Regions from separate parts of the Heyndrickxia sp. FSL K6-6286 genome, predicted to be linked through region 3. Evidence: riboswitches for the same ligand, from Rfam matches in the RefSeq annotation. Region 3 holds a riboswitch; each other region holds the start of a gene.
What was found. Region 3 has a riboswitch for S-adenosylmethionine ahead of MHI39_RS02535 (methionine biosynthesis PLP-dependent protein). Riboswitches for the same ligand answer to the same signal wherever they lie in the genome.
Positions count from the first base shown of each region.

Region 1: another riboswitch for S-adenosylmethionine. It lies ahead of MHI39_RS06925 (methionine ABC transporter ATP-binding protein); the one in region 3 lies ahead of MHI39_RS02535 (methionine biosynthesis PLP-dependent protein).
Region 2: another riboswitch for S-adenosylmethionine. It lies ahead of MHI39_RS22955 (transporter substrate-binding domain-containing protein); the one in region 3 lies ahead of MHI39_RS02535 (methionine biosynthesis PLP-dependent protein).

Region 1 covers NZ_CP152029.1:1,408,928-1,414,676, reverse strand. The annotation lists gene MHI39_RS06935 (MetQ/NlpA family ABC transporter substrate-binding protein) at 1-826, opposite strand, end outside; gene MHI39_RS06930 (methionine ABC transporter permease) at 854-1,522, opposite strand; gene MHI39_RS06925 (methionine ABC transporter ATP-binding protein) at 1,515-2,546, opposite strand; SAM riboswitch class I at 2,653-2,758, opposite strand; gene MHI39_RS06920 (hypothetical protein) at 2,905-3,243, opposite strand; gene MHI39_RS06915 (MFS transporter) at 3,409-4,677, opposite strand; gene MHI39_RS06910 (thioredoxin family protein) at 4,766-5,083, opposite strand; gene gcvH (glycine cleavage system protein GcvH) at 5,241-5,624, opposite strand; gene MHI39_RS06900 (arsenate reductase family protein) at 5,695-5,749, opposite strand, start outside.
Region 2 covers NZ_CP152029.1:4,546,893-4,552,641, reverse strand. The annotation lists gene MHI39_RS22970 (branched-chain amino acid aminotransferase) at 48-1,130, opposite strand; gene MHI39_RS22965 (zf-TFIIB domain-containing protein) at 1,627-1,923, shown strand; gene MHI39_RS22960 (EAL domain-containing protein) at 2,124-4,253, shown strand; SAM riboswitch class I at 4,380-4,489, shown strand; gene MHI39_RS22955 (transporter substrate-binding domain-containing protein) at 4,639-5,502, shown strand; gene MHI39_RS22950 (amino acid ABC transporter permease) at 5,521-5,749, shown strand, end outside.
Region 3 covers NZ_CP152029.1:464,994-470,742, forward strand. The annotation lists gene MHI39_RS02530 (ammonium transporter) at 1-670, shown strand, start outside; SAM riboswitch class I at 1,162-1,269, shown strand; gene MHI39_RS02535 (methionine biosynthesis PLP-dependent protein) at 1,368-2,489, shown strand; gene metC (cystathionine beta-lyase) at 2,486-3,730, shown strand; gene MHI39_RS02545 (bifunctional homocysteine S-methyltransferase/methylenetetrahydrofolate reductase) at 3,764-5,608, shown strand; gene metH (methionine synthase) at 5,589-5,749, shown strand, end outside.

The DNA.
Region 1 (5,749 bases), 940 kb from region 3:
CTGAGACTGGAACAACTGACCCTTTCCACTCTTTTTTAATAAAATCTTGGATTTCTTTAGAATGTAAAACTTCAACTAATGTTTTAATTGATTTTTTGTTTTCATCACCTTTACGTACAGCGATCACATTTACATATGGTGAGTCGTCTCCTTCAATGGCGATAGAATCTTTTTTCGGATTCATACCTACATCAATAGCAAAGTTGGAGTTGATAACAACTGCATCTCCCTCTCCATTATTATATGCTGTAGTTAAGAAGGCTGGATCATATTCATAATCAAATTTTAATTTTTTTGGATTTTCAGCAATATCTTTAATCGTTGCCTCATCCTTATTTACACCATCTTTAAGCTTAATTAAGCCTTTTTCTTCAAACAATGTTAGAATACGACCGTGATCAGCGACAGAATTACTCATTAATATTTTAGCACCATCCGGAAGTTCATCTAGAGATTTATATTTTTTTGAATAAATCCCCATCGGTTCAATATGAATGCCACCTGCATTTACAAAGTCATATCCAAATTCTTTGATTTGTTTTTCTAAATAAGGAATATGTTGAAAATAGTTAGCATCTAAATCTTTTCCATCTAATGCTTTATTCGGTAAAACATAATCTGTGAACTTCTCAATTTTAAGATTGATGCCCTTTTTCTTCAAAATAGGCTTTGCTTGTTCCAAAATCACTGCATGCGGAGTATTTGAAGCTCCTACTACTAAAGTTGTTTCTTTACCATCGCCTTTTGATTTTTCATCTGAAGAACCACAGGCCGCTAATCCAAACACAAGCAATGCTGCAAAAAGTATACCTAACCATTTTTTCATTTGTATTTCCTCCTCTTTAATATGAAGTTATCGCTTATCTATTTTTCTTGTAATTAAATCTCCAATCATCTGGATGATGAAAACGATAATTAAAATTATAATTGTAGCTACAAAAGTAACATCTGTACGATTTCTTTGGAAACCATCTAAATAGGCTAGATTTCCTAATCCGCCGGCACCAATTGCACCTGCCATTGCGGTATACCCTACAATAGCAATGGATGTAACAGTTATACCTGAAACAATGGCCGGCATTGATTCTGGTAATAATACTTTAAATATAATGGTACTCATCTTGGCACCCATAGCCCTCGCTGCTTCAATAACGCCTTTATCGACTTCTCTTAGACCAATCTCCACTAATCTTGCATAAAAAGGTGCCGCACCTATAATCAATGCAGGTAAAGCTGCTTCTGGCCCAATTATGGAACCGACAATTGTTTTAGTAAATGGAATTAAAAGAACAATTAATATAATGAAAGGAATCGAACGAAAAACATTAACAATTGCTGAGATAATTGTGTTTATTGCACGGTTTTCCCATAAACTTCCTTTCGCTGTAAAAAACAATAACAAACCTAATAATATTCCGATTACAAATGTTGCAATCACGGACCAGAATGACATATATATAGTTTCTTTAGTGGCATCCCACATAGAAACCCAATCTACGTTTGGAAAGTATTTCTCAAGCATCTGCCTTCATCACCTCTAGCTCAATCTCCTGTTGTTTTTGTAAATAAGTTAATCCCTTATTTATTTCTTCTTCCTCACCATCTACATGAATGAACAATGTCCCATATGATCCATTCTGTGTTTGTGAGATGTTGCCCTGAATAATATTTACAGAAAGAGAATAATTCCTAATAAGATCAGTTATAATCGGTTGTTCAGCAGAACCTCCAATAAAAGTAATCTTCACTAATCGTCCACTTGAATACATATTTAATAGTTGTTGTACTGTTTCATGGGTATCTTCAGGTTCTGTGAGTTGTCTAACGAAACGTTTTGTTATTTTCTCTTGAGGTTTTCTAAACACATCAAGTACGCTTCCCATCTCAACAACCTGACCATTTTCCATAACAGCAACTCGATGGCAAATTTTCCTAATCACATGCATTTCATGGGTAATTAGCACAATCGTTAATCCAAGTCTTTTATTAATATCCACTAATAGATCCAAAATAGAATCTGTAGTCTGTGGGTCCAATGCAGAAGTCGCCTCATCACATAAAAGTACTTGAGGGTCATTTGCTAAAGCACGGGCAATACCTACACGTTGCTTTTGTCCACCACTAAGCTGTGAAGGGTATGCTTCTTCCCTTCCATCTAATCCAACAAGCTTAATTAATTCGTCTACTTTTTTTCTACGCTGCTGTTTTGATACACCCGCGATTTCAAGAGGAAAAGAAATATTTTCCCTAACAGTACGTGACCAAAGAAGATTAAAATGCTGAAATATCATTCCAATGCCTTGTCTTGCTTTTCTTAGCTCTGCACCCTTTATACTTGAAATTTCCTTCCCAGCTACATGAATCTTACCCGAGGTTGGAATTTCTAGACCATTTAACATACGGATTAACGTACTTTTCCCGGCACCTGAATAGCCAATAACACCAAAAATTTCACCTTTATTTATATCAATGTTAATGTCATTAACTGCTGTAACTTCTCCATTTTTTGTAGAAAATATTTTTTTTACTTTTTGAACGGTTATCATGCTGTCCACCTCACTTGTATATGACGCCTAGTATTCCAATAATCTGGGCAAAATAAAATGCCTTTCTGCAAAATGACAGAAAGGCATGAATAATTATGAAACCTTCCTCTCATCTTCCAAAGTTAAAAACTTTGTGTGAATTGGCACCATTTCAGATATCTGACGGTTGCCGGGCTTCATAGGGCACATCCCTCCACCTCTCTTGATAAGAGCACATATATATGTAATTGTTAATCTTTCAAACAAAAAATCCCGTTATTAAACTTTCAATATCAAAGACTTAATTTAGTACAAAAGTCATTCTATCATGATGGTTAATGACTGTCAACAAAAAATCACAAGAAATATAGTTCTCCATTCATGCAATCTGATAGTCTTTACTTAGCCATAAAATCGATTCAAGTAAAAGTGATAAGCGATAGGAGCCATATAATGTAAGTTCGTTATTTTTCACTAATTGACTTAAGCGAATATGACCATTTAAAAGATGACATAGTATTGGTTTGGAGGCATGTATTTCTAAATTCGATTCGCCTATATCTTTTTTCATTATAGAACAGCTATTTTTAGAAATATACAATCCCCATTCCTCTTTATCGCAAACAAATTTTATCATAATAGGACGGTTTGGAAATAAGGCATTCAAATGTTTTCGATTATCCAACTCTTGAATCAGTCTTTCAAAAAATGAATCCACAAAGATCACCCATTTCTCGTTTATCTTTTATACACTTATTCATTTTTTGAATAGAAAATCCTCTATCTATCGTTCTACAATTTTTTCAAGATATAAAATACATAAAAAATTCTTGTCGAATAAAATCATTATCTATTTATTTCCCAAGAAATTTGTCATAAGTATTTATACTACTTTTGAAATAGGAGGATGATCTTTTTTGCTTCCAAAAGATTTAAAGACAATAAAAAAGTAGATCGACCCCACTAAATATAAAAAACATGTGATTGAAAAAACAATGGCGTAGCCATTATAAGAACCATTTCGTGAAACAATTCCCATTGAAACTGGCCCCATCAACGCCCATCCTAAATTAAATACCATTTGATTGACAGAGTTTGCAAGACCCTTCACTGAATTATCAACTTTAGACATCATTAATGACATTTGAATTGGATTTCCTGCATTCATTAAAGCCTGCCTGAATAAAAACCCAATTGCTGCAAGTAATAAACTATGAGTAAATCCCGTTAATAATAAAAATGGGAGAGAAGCCAATTGCAAAAAGACAACTGCCTTAACCTCCCCTACTTTACTTACTACAAATGGACCAATAAACATAGCGATGGCGGTTGCTGCCTGCCCCATCGAAATAATAAATCCAATCGTTGTATTTGAAGCATTAAATCGATCAGCAAAGTATAAATTTAAATAAGGGATTACAAGTCCTGCACCAAAACCGATTAATAATTGTGCAATGGCAAAAAAGATGATTAATTTAAGACTTTCCTTTTGTTCTTTGAATGAAATGAAGCGCTTATTATTATTTTTATCGTTGTTTACATCTGTTTTCATTTCCTTCAGTCTCATTATTGGCAATATTCCGATCAAAAATATAACTGCGCCAATTATTAAAGTAATCCGAATACTAATAATCGGACTATAGATCCATTCAAGTAAGTCAGAAAGTACTCCCCCAAATATATTTCCAATCACATTAGCAGCTGTCATCAATCCAAAATGTAGTGAAAACAGTTTGACACGTTGTTCAGCTGTAGAGTTTTCAGCCAATAAAGGAACGGATGAAACTTGTATAAATGCTTGGGTTAAACCAGTTAAAAAAGCTGCCATAAGGAGAAGTGTTCTTGGCTCAATAATACTTCGAAGAAATAATGTAACTCCTGTAAAAATTAATCCATATATTATAACTCTTTTCCTTCCCAGTCTATCACTTAATATTCCTGCTGGAATCAGAATAATGGCTGTTGCCAGGGATGTCATTGAGATGACCTGCCCATTCATCTGATCTGGGAAACCGAGTTCACGAATATAGAAGTTGTAAATGACCATAAAAACACCCAAACCAATTTGCGTAAAAACGTTTCCATAAATGGCATTTCTTATATTCGAGTTATAACCTCCCCATTGCTGTTTCCACCTATTTGCCCATTTCATAAAAAAAATCCCCCACCCGATTATTTCGATACCCTAAATAATCATAATCGCGTGAGGAGAAAAAGTAAATGGTCTATTCAGAAATGTTTTAATCATCTTTATTTATTTGTTTTAAAAGCTCATACAAATGAGTAACCGATTGAAAAGCATATATTTTTTCCAAACAAATTCCCTCTTGAAATACTAATAAACAGGGGACACTCTCAATTGAATACTTCTCAGCCATTTCTGGCATATAATTTAAATCAGCTTTTCTAAATTCAAACTGTGGTACTAAATTTTCCACAATATCGAGCATTCTCCCCGCTACCTGACATGTCCCGCATAAAGGTGTATAAAAGTATAATGCTAGTTGCTTGATCTTCCTTGTATTTTCTGTAATCTCTTCCTTTGTCCATTCTTTCATTATGATCGTCCTCTTGTGAATTTCTATATTTATAATATAGCCTTTATAATACTTGGCTATAATTTTTCAAGAAAAAATTAAGATTGATAAAGGTATAAATAAAAAAATGAGGTTGTCCCAAGTTACTCGGAAACAACCCTAGTTTTTTATCTATTTATTAGTCTTCGTTAATCATTTCTTCATATGCTTCAGCAGTCATAAGATCATCTAATTCACCAATATTAGATGGTTCAACAACAATCATCCATGCTTTTTCATATGGTGATTCATTAACAAATTCTGGACTATCGCTTAATTCTTCATTCACAGCAACTACTTTACCACTTACAGGTGCATATAATTCAGAAACTGTCTTAACTGACTCAACACTACCAAATGGTTCATTCGCTGTTACTTCATCTCCAACTTCAGGAAGTTCAACAAATACAATATCACCTAATTCAGATTGTGCGAAATCTGTGATACCGATACGTAGGCTTTCTCCCTCTTTCTTTACCCACTCATGTTCTTCAGAATAACGTAATTCTTTAGGTAAACTCATTCAAAGATCCCTCCAAAGATTTATCAAATTAATATTTACATAAAACACTTTTGTTAGCAAGAATACTAGCTTAAGCCCATGTATTCTTATACATTTCTTCTTTAAATCCAACGGTTACTTTATCT
Region 2 (5,749 bases), 1.2 Mb from region 3:
AAAAGACTCACGAGGCCTATTATACAATAAATAGGTAAGGAACTGTTTTAACAATTTGGTTTTACTTCAACTGTCCATTCGAATGGATCCGGTTCATTACCATTTTGAATACTAGTGATTGTATGATAAAGCTTTTTTGACAATGATCCAGTCTGCCCATTGTTAATCACCATTTTTTCACCTTCCCAATTCAATTCCCCAACAGGAGAAATAACTGCAGCTGTACCTGTTCCGAAGATTTCCTCAACTAACCCTTTTTTGTAGCTTTCATAAATTTCATCAATAGATATCCTGCGCTCAGTAACAGGAACACCCCAGTGATTTAAAAGATGAATGACTGAGTTTCTTGTAACGCCTTCTAGGATACTGCCATTTAAGGCTGGTGTGACTACTTCTCCATTGATTTTAAAGAAGATGTTCATACTTCCTACTTCTTCAATGTACTTTTTCTCAATTCCATCCAACCAAAGAACCTGTGAATAGCCTAGTTTTTCTGATACTTCCTGTGCTTTCAGACTCCCTGCATAATTTCCTGCAGTTTTCGCCTTTCCTGTACCACCAGCAACAGCACGAACATATTCACGCTCTACAAATATCTTTACTGGATGAATTCCTTCCTTATAGTAAGATCCGACAGGGGAAAGGATAATCATTAATCGATAGGTTTTTGATGCGGCTACTCCTAAATATGGTTCTGTTGAGATGATAAAAGGACGGATATATAGGGAAGTTCCCTCAGCTGATGGAATCCAATCTTGATCCATGCTAATTAATTGTTTTAAGCAATCTAAAATAAATTCTTCTTCAATTTGTGGTATACATAAGCGATCATTCGACATATTCAATCTTTCCATGTTTTTTTCAGGTCTAAATAAAAGCACCCTGTTATCTTGTGTTTTATATGCTTTAAGCCCTTCGAATACGGTTTGTCCATAGTGGAAAATCATAGCAGCAGGATCTAAGGAGATAGGCTGATAAGGTACAATTCGGGGATCATGCCATCCTGTTCCTTCTGTATAATCCATTATGAACATATGGTCTGTAAAGTGTTTTCCGAATTCAAGTTGATTAGGATCAGGCATTTGTTTTTTTTCTTGATTTTCGATGATAGTAATTGAATAATCTCTCATTTTGGTCCCTCTTTATCTATAAAATTTATTTTTAAGTTTTATTATTCCACCAATTTTCTAATAAATCAATTTTATTTAGTAAATAAAAATACTCCCCCTCAAAAAAGAGGAGGGGAGAAGAAGGTAAGAATAACAAAAAGAATAAGCAGCATTCATTCGAAAAATAATCTTGTCACTAATTTCAAAATGATTTTGAAGGACACAACCACTTTTTTCAGATATAACATCTTCTTAGACGATAGAGAATTATTGCACCTGAAACTTTTACAATGGTTGCTTCAAATTTACCTGAGGTGTCTTTCGAAACACCTCAGGCGCTTACAATTAATAAACTACCTAATAAGACCTTAGTCAAATTTCACTATATGATCTATATGAACTGTTAAGTTTTGTTAACAAAATTGTGAATAATAGGAATATATATAACGGAAAATGAAATATTCATTATGTTACAATTGACATATAACATAAATCATATCGAGTGGAGGGAATATCATTGAAATGTCCTGTTTGTGATAATGTAAGTATGAAAGAAGTAGAAAAGGAAAATGTATTAATTGATATTTGTCCTAATTGTAAAGGTGTTTGGTTAGATCGAGGAGAATTAGAAAAAATTACACAGGGCTTAAAAGATGATCAGCAATATTATCAGTCCTATCCATCAGAAGAAAGATCCTTCCAGGAAAAACACTATTCCAAAGAATATGATAAAAAATATAACAAACATTCCTATCCACCGAAACATAAAAAGAAAAAATCGATGATGGATATTCTTGGTGATTTATTTGACTAATTAGAGGTGTCTCTCCTTATATGGGGAGGCACTTTTTATTAGTCCAATTCATTATCGAATGTATAAATATGCTGGTTAATAGGTATTAATTTCCTAACCATTGACTACGATTATAAAAAGTGAAATAATAACATGAAAATATTCCTTTTTTCGACAAATTCAGACAGTTTTATTTATCCAAGGTAGTGGAGGGGAATATCATGGGTTCCGATGGTAAAGAGGCATATAAAGGGATAATGGATTCAGTAGAGATAAAAAAGTATGAACAAGATGATCATTTATATAATTTTAATCAAGCTTATCAGTCGATTTTAGATCATCACCCCGATCTTATATTTACATTAGATCTAACAGGGAATGTTCTATCATTTAATAATAAGGTCCCCTCAATGTTTGGATATGATAGTAGTGAAATATATGGTTCGTTTAAAAAGTATGTAGCACCAGAATCATTAGATCATTCCATTTATTACTTTCAACAAGCATGTAATGGTAGACCTGAAAATTACGACATTGCCTTACTACATAAAAATGGGTCTGCCATTGAAGTAAATATTAATTTAATTCCTATTATTAAACACAAAAAGATCGTTGCTATATTTGGTATTGCTAAAGATATAACGAAAAGTAAGGGAATTGAAAAGAAGCTCAAAGAAAATGAAGAGCAGTTTAAAAAAATTTGCAATAATCTAGAAGTATGTATTTGGTCACAAGATCTCAAGACTAAAAAAATATTATTTGTTTCTGAAGGGCTTCATAATATTACAGGTTATTCTTCTGAGGAGATGATGACCAATTCCTTTCTATGGAAGGATATTATTTATGAGCAAGATCATTCCATTTATTTTGAGAAGCAAAGTGAGTTAAAGAAAGGGAAATCCATTCATCATCAGTACAGAATCATTCATAAGAATGGTTCGATTCGTTGGCTGCAGGATCAAACGATTCCTTTTATTAACGAAAAGGGAGACATTACAAGACTGGATGGAATTATTTCGGACATAACAGAACAAAAAAGCAATGAGGAGCAAATTGCTTATTTTGCCTATCATGATTATTTGACGGATTTACCGAATAGAAGAATGTTTGATGAAGTATTGCATTCATTGATTGAGGATTCACAGGAAAAAAATCAATCATTTGCCGTTATTTTTCTGGATATGGATCGATTCAAATACATTAATGACTCTTTAAACCATGATATTGGCCATGAACTATTGATACAGATCGGACACCGATTAGTTGAAATGATACCTGATAAAGAATTGGTTGCTAGAATCGGTGGGGATGAATTTGCCATTTTGTTAAGAAATGACAAGTATATTTATGATTTAAATCAAGTAGGGGAACAAATTATTCAAGGAATAAAAGAGCCGTTTACAATAAATGATTATGAGTTGTATGTTTCTGCAAGTGTAGGGATTTGTCAATATCCTTTAGATGGTAAGGATGCATGGACTTTACTAAAAAATACAGATAGTGCTCTCTATCGAGCAAAGGATCTTGGGAAGGATAATTATGTTTTATATTCTCAATCAATAATGAAGTGTCCAAATAAATCTACATTCTTTGAAAAGGATGTAAGAAGAGCATTAACTAACAATGAGTTTAGGGTTGATTTTCAACCTAGAATTGATGTTAAAACAAATAAAATGGTTAGTGCTGAGGCATTAATACGTTGGGAGCATCCAGAACGAGGACTTGTCCATCCAGGAGAATTTATTCCTTTTGCTGAAGAATCAGGCTTAATTGTAGAAATTGGAGACTGGGTTATTCGATATGTATGTGAACAAATAAGACATTGGCAAGTTCAATCCATGCCGGTCGTCCCTGTTTCAATTAATATTTCACCGAAAAGTTTCTTGAAAAGAAACTGGAGTATAGGTGTAATGCAAATTTTGCAAGATACTGGGATTAGTCCAAACTTGCTTGAATTTGAAATCACTGAAAGAATTATTATGCAAAATGAAAAGATAGTCTATGATTCGATAAAAGATTTTAAAGAAAGAGGGATTACATTCTCTTTAGATGATTTTGGTACAGGATATGCTTCTATTACCTATTTGAAACAATTTCAATTTGAATATGTTAAGATTGATCGTTCGTTAATACAAAATATTCATTTGGACTCTCAAGATGCTGCCCTAACAAAGGCAATTATTGAATTAGCACATGGGCTAAGGATGAAGGTTGTTGCAGAAGGAATTGAAACAGTTGAACAATTTAATATTATTCAATCGTTTCAATGTGATGAAGTACAAGGGTATTTATATAGTAAGCCTTTAAAGACTGAGCAGTTTGAATCATTTATGAGTAAGGGGATCCATTAAAATCGATGATTAGGGATGAAAGGAGTTTATACTCCTTTTTTTTATACTTGACAATAGTCAGAATACTGGATATATTAAATTTTAAGCAATTCCAAGTTTTCTTATAGGAATATATAATTTAGTTTTTTCTTATCTAGAGCGGTGGAGGGACTGGCCCTATGATACCCGGCAACCTTAATCTCCTTGATTAAACGGTGCTAATTCCAGCAGAGCAAATAGGTTCTGAAAGATAAGAGGAGATTGTTCAAGTATTTTGAGCCTTTCTTCTTTTCGGTAGAAGAAAGGTTTTTCGATTTTTAGGGGTGATGAAAAAGTGGGTAGTTGAAGATGATATCCTTTTTGTTGGCTACGGTACAGAAAAATGTAAAGAGAGGGGATTTTTTTCATGGAGGACAAAAGGAAGGTAGTTAGCATTATTAGTTGCTTGACATTCGTTATGTTATTGGCAGGCTGTACAACATCAGCAAATCATTCATCAACCGATGAAAATGGTAGCAAGATTCGAAAGGTAAAAGTAGCTTTTGATCAATCCTCCAAGCCCATTTCATACATAGATGAGAATGGGAATCCAACTGGGTATGATGTAGAGGTCATGAAATTAGTCGATGAACTCTTACCTGAATATGAATTTGAGTATGTAGGTACAACGAGTGATGATTTACTATTAGGGGTAGAACAAGGGAAATTTCAGGTTGGAGTAAAAAATGCATTCTGGACTGAAGAAAGGACAAAGAAGTTTATTTATCCTAAAGAATTTCTTGGACTGAGTAGTACAGGACTTGTATTAAAGAAAGAAAATAAGGAGATTAAAAGTTTAGAAGACTTTGCTTCTGCGGGATACACCCTCGCACCGATTGCCGCAAATAATGCTCAGTATACAGTTATTGATGAATATAATCAGTCACACCCAGATAATAAAATTAAGCTCAAGGCAGGAGAAACCTTTTCGGTTGATGTTGTCCAATGGGTGAATGAAGGACGTGTAGATGGTGGAGTAATGATTGAGGGTCCTTTTAAAAAACAGGTAGAGGAGAAAAATGGTCCTTATCATCATTTAGTTAATGATGTTGTCTATAATGAATTCGCCGTAATAAAAACCTGGCCACTATTTAATAAAAAAGAGCAGGAATTTGCGGATGCATATGATCAAGCGATCAAACAACTGCAAGAGAAAAAAGAAACGAATGAGTTAAGTAAGAAATTTTACGGAAGAGATTTATTTGAAGTATTAGATCAAGCGAAAAAGTAGGAAAAATGGAGGGGGATAATGGAAAAATACTTTGATGCATCTTATATATTCAAATCCATCCCAATGCTGCTTCCTTTTCTAAAAGTAACATTTATTGTTACTGGCTTATCGGTAACGTTTGGAACCATTCTAGGGTTTATTTTGGCGATGGGGAAAATAGGAAAAGGTAGGATTGCTAGAAAAATTGCTAATGGATACACCACTGCCTTAAGATGTACGCCATCGATTGTTTTGTTATTTCTAGTCT
Region 3 (5,749 bases):
ACATAACCAGGTGTTTACTGCATTAGGAGTTTTAATTTTGTGGATTGGTTGGTTTGGTTTCAATGCAGGCAGCACATTATCTGTCTCAGAAGGGTTTTTTGGATTTGTTGCTTTAAATACAAACTTAGCTGCGGGATCAGGAGCATTAGGGGCACTTCTTATATCGTGGTTATTGCTAGGAAAGGCAGATGTACCGGCAATTTTAAATGGAGCATTGGCAGGGCTAGTAGCGATTACAGCATCATGTGCGTTTGTAGCTACGTGGGCAGCAGTAGTTATTGGCTTTATCGCTGGTATTTTAGTATTTTATAGCATGAGATTTTTTGATAAAAGAAACATTGATGATCCGATATATGCATTATCAGTTCACGGGACAGCGGGTATATGGGGAACATTGTCTACAGGATTTTTTGCTACAAAGGAACTTGCAACTGTTGGATCACCAGGCTTATTTTACGGAGGGGGATTTCATCAATTAGGAGTACAGTTTATGGGCGTTTTCGCTTCTGGGTTATATGCCTTTCTTGTATCATATGTCATTTTATTTGTAATGAAGAAAATGATGAAGGGGCTTCGTGTCACTGAAGAAGAAGAGACCATTGGACTCGATTTAAGTGAACATGGCAGCTATGGCTATCCGGAACTCGTATCAAAAGAAAAAATAAGCTGATTCAACGGCATTGAATCATTTATACATCTTTTCCTTTGATTAATAAGGCTCTTTTTTAAACATCCTTGCTATTTAAGTATAGTTTTAACGAATAACTATCGGCTGAAGATCGCTACACCTTTAAATTTTTACTAGAGAAAAGAGTTACAATAAGCATAAGAATTGCAGGAATTTTTTATTGGGGAAAAAGATGGTAGTTGGGCTTTTATAAGAGCAACAAACGATACGAAAACATCCATTAATAAATGACTCGTTTGGAAGACCGATGTGAATGTTTAACTATATTTGTTGTGAACAGACATTATACTTTAGGATATGCAGTTTTAACAGCAGGTTAGCGAGTGGTGTGTTTATTTAATGGACCTATATGAGAGAGTAGGCAGGAAAAATTCGAATAATTAAATGAAGTTAAAAAATCTTGATTATTTAATAATTTTATTGTACATTTAACATTAAGTTTGAAAATTTTAACACATAAACTATATAGTTAAATCTTATCTAGAGAGGTCGAGGGACTGGCCCTATGACGCCTCAGCAACCAGTCAACATGATTGATATGGTGCTAATTCCAGCAGGTTTTATAACCTGAACGATAAGGAGAATCTAATGGCTAATTGGGACTTCTTCTTATAGAAGTCCCTTTTTTAGTTGTATGTTCTCCTCATAGTCCAAGTAAAAATGAGGGAGGAAGTTTAAATTGAGCAATCATCATATTGAAACGAATCTTGTTCAAATTGGTAATCGAAGTGAATCCGAGACAGGAGCAGTCAATCCACCTATTTTTTTATCGACTGCTTATCGACATGAGGGAATAGGATTGTCAACAGGGTTTGACTATTCACGAACCAAAAATCCAACTCGTGCGTTGCTAGAAGATAGCTTTGCGAAATTAGAAGAGGGAGATCAAGGATTTGCCTGCAGTTCTGGAATGGCAGCTATACAATTGGTATTATCTCTTTTTGAAAGTGGAGATGAATTAATTGCATCTGATGATTTATATGGGGGAACCTATCGCCTATTTGAACATTATGCGAAGGCATATGGAATCGTAACGAAATATATAAATGTAAATGATATTGAGTTAGTAAATGAATCAATCACTGAAAAAACAAAGGCGATCTTTATTGAAACACCTACTAATCCACTGATGGTGGAAACGGATATTACGAAAGTGGCCACTTTTACTAAAGATCACCAACTATTGCTCATTGTCGATAATACTTTTTTAACTCCATATCTTCAAAAACCAATTCTTTCTGGTGCTGATATTGTTGTGCATAGCGCAACGAAGTACATTGGTGGACATAATGATGTACTTGCTGGACTTGTTGTGGCAAAGGGCAAAGAGATATGTGAGAAGCTTTCTGCCTTTCATAATGGTGCAGGTGCAGTATTATCACCTTTTGATTCTTGGCTGTTAATAAGAGGCTTGAAAACTTTAGCATTACGAATGGAGAAGCATGTAGATAATGCAAAACATCTAGTGGAATTTTTAAATGAACGTCAAGAAGTAACTGATGTTTTGTATCCGGGTAGAGGTGGGATGGTTTCTTTTCGTTTGGAAAAAGAGGAGTGGATTTCGCCGTTTTTAAGGAACTTAAAGCTTATAACTTTTGCTGAAAGCTTAGGTGGAGTTGAAAGCTTTATTACTTATCCTGCCACGCAAACTCATGGAGATATACCTGAGGAAATTAGAATAAAGAATGGAGTCTGTAATCGATTGCTTCGCTTCTCTGTAGGAATTGAATATGTTGAAGACATAAAGAACGATCTTGAACAGGCTTTTCAGTTGCTTCAGAAGGAGGAACAATTCCTATGAGTAGAAGCCAAAATGATTTTGATATTGAAACAAGACTTACTTCTCAATCAGCATTTATCGACTCGGCTACAGGGGCTGTCAATCCACCGATTCATTATTCTTCAACATTTCATCAACATCAATTTGATCAATTTGGGCCATATGATTATAGTCGTTCTGGTAATCCAACTCGTAAGGTACTCGAGGATATGATTGCGGATTTAGAAGGGGGGGCCAAAGGATTTGCCTTTGCATCTGGGATGGCCGCTATTTCTTCTGCTTTTATGCTTCTTTCTGCTGGAGACCATGTTTTAATCTCGGAAGATGTGTATGGTGGTACATTTCGAATGATTACTCAGGTCCTGTCAAGATTTAAGATTGAACATACCTTTGTCAATATGACGGATTTAAGTGAAGTAGCCCGTTCCTTTCAACCAAACACGAAAGTAGTTTATGTTGAAACGCCTTCTAATCCACTTTTGCACATTACAGATATAAAAGAAGTGGTGAGATTAGCCAAAGCTAAAAATTGTTTCGTCTTTGTTGACAATACATTCATGACTCCTTTTTTGCAAAGACCACTTGAGTTGGGAGCGGATATTGTAATACATAGTGCGACAAAGTTTTTATCCGGTCATAGTGATGTCGTTGCAGGTCTAGCTGTGGTTAAAGATGAACAATTGGCGGAACAATTAGGCTATATTCAAAATGCATTTGGCTCAATTTTAGGAGTCCATGATTGCTGGCTACTATTACGTGGGATGAAAACATTAGGTGTTCGACTGAAGCAATCCTCCCAGTCGGCAAATGAGATTGCATTACGTTTGCAAAGTCATCCACTGATTGAAGCGGTATATTATCCAGGATTTACAACTCACCCAGGACACTCCGTCCATTTTCGACAATCATCAGGAGCAGGTGCGGTTCTTTCTTTTAGCTTACCTAATCAGGCAACCACTAAATTATTTGTTGAAAGTCTTAAGATTCCTGTGTTTGCTGTTAGTTTGGGTGCCGTTGAATCCATTCTGTCCTATCCGGCTACAATGTCCCATGCTGCAATGCCGAAAAAGGAAAGAGAGAAAAGAGGAATTACAGATGGATTATTACGTTTATCTGTGGGATTAGAAAATGTGGATGACTTAATTAAGGACATTGAGCAAGCCCTATTAGTAGCTAGTAAAATTGGCAGTAAAATTTTACCTAGTAAAATTGGCAGTAGAATTTTACCTAGTAAAATTGGCGAGGTTACCGAGCATGTATAGCCGATTAGCATTAAAAGGGGGAGTGTGGTTCGGATGAACATTGTTGAGAAACTAAAATCTTCTGTACTAGTAGCAGATGGTGCGATGGGAACCCTTCTTTATTCTTACGGGAAGGATACTTGCTATGAGGAATTTAATTTGTCTCACCCAGATGAAATAATTAATATTCATCAAGCTTATATACAAGCAGGTGCACAGGTAATTCAGACCAATACATACGGAGCAAATTATTTTAAATTGAGCCAATATGGTCTTGAAGAGCAAGTAAAGGCAGTGAATACAGAAGCGGTTCGTATCGCCAAGAAAGCCGCAAACAAAGAAACCATCATCTTAGGTTCCTTTGGTGGATACAGAGGCATTCGTAAGGCGGATATTACATTATCAGAAATTAAAAGAAGTTTTAGAGAACAGTTATTTCATATCCTTAATGAAGGTGTAGATGGAATTTTGCTTGAAACCTTTTACGATGTGGAAGAGCTTTTGGCGATAGTTGAAATTGCTAAAAAAGAGTCAGATCTTCCGGTTATTGCTCAATTCTCTTTGCTAGAACCGGGTGTCCTGCAGAATGGAATGGAATTAAGGGAAGGGTTATACCGGTTGGAGGAGATGGGAGCAGATGTAATTGGTTTAAATTGTCGGCTCGGACCTCATCATATGATTCAATCGCTAGAAGAAATCCCTTTACCGAAGAATGCCTTTCTATCTGCCTATCCAAATGCAAGTTTACTTGATTATGAGGATGGAAGATTTGTTTTTACGAATAATGCAACGTATTTCAAGGATTGTGCTGTCCAATTAGTGAAGCAAGGAGTTCGGCTTATCGGGGGATGTTGTGGGACAACACCTGAGCATATACGAGCCATCACAGAGGGGATTGAGGGACTCGTGCCGATTACAAAGAAGGTGGTTAAGCCTTCTAAAGAAAAGATCGAATTAGCTATAACCCAAGTTCCTACTGAACCCCCATTACACGAAATTGTTAAGGGGAGAACCTCTATTATTGTCGAATTAGACACACCTAAGCATCTGCAAACAGAAAGATTTATAGAAGGGGCAAAAGCATTAAAAGCGGTAAATATTGATGCTATTACGATGGCCGATAATTCATTGGCTTCCCCGCGAATTAGCAATGTTGCTATGGGGACAATTTTAAAGGAACAATACAATATTCGCCCGCTCGTACACATTACATGTCGTGATCGAAATTTGATTGGCTTGCAATCACATTTGATGGGATTGGATGCCTTAGGCATTGATCAGGTTCTTGCAGTAACAGGTGATCCTTCAAAAATAGGTGATTTTCCTGGAGCGACATCGGTATATGATGTGTCCTCCATTGATTTAATTCAAATGATCAAACAATTTAATGAGGGACTCTCTTATTCTGGAAAATCACTACGAAAAAAAGCTTCTTTCTCTGTAGCGGCCGCTTTTAATCCGAATGTACGGAATATTGATCGTGCAGTTGGCAGACTAGAGAGAAAGATAAAGAGTGGGGCAGATTATTTTATAACCCAACCTCTGTTTAGTGAAGAAAAAATTATAGAAGTATATGAAGCGACCAAACATTTACAGACACCTATTTATATTGGCATTATGCCATTAACTAGTTATAAAAATGCAAACTTCCTTCACCATGAGGTTCCAGGTATTACGTTAACTGATACGATTTTATCGGCTATGGAAAAGGCAGCAGATGATCCACTTCAAGCAACGACAGAAAGCTTGGCTATTTCAAAATCTCTTATTGATACAGCAATGGAATATTTTAATGGTATTTATTTAATTACCCCATTTATTCGCTATGATTTAACGATTGAATGCTCGAATTATATTCATGCAAAGGAGAATGTCGTCCATGTCACAAACCGTATTTGAACAACAATTAAAGAAAAGGATTCTCATATTAGATGGTGCGATGGGGACGATGATTCAATCGAAAAATCTATCGGCAAGTGACTTTGGAGGCGAAGAGTATGAAGGATGTAATGAATATTTAAGTATCACTGCTCCAAAAAT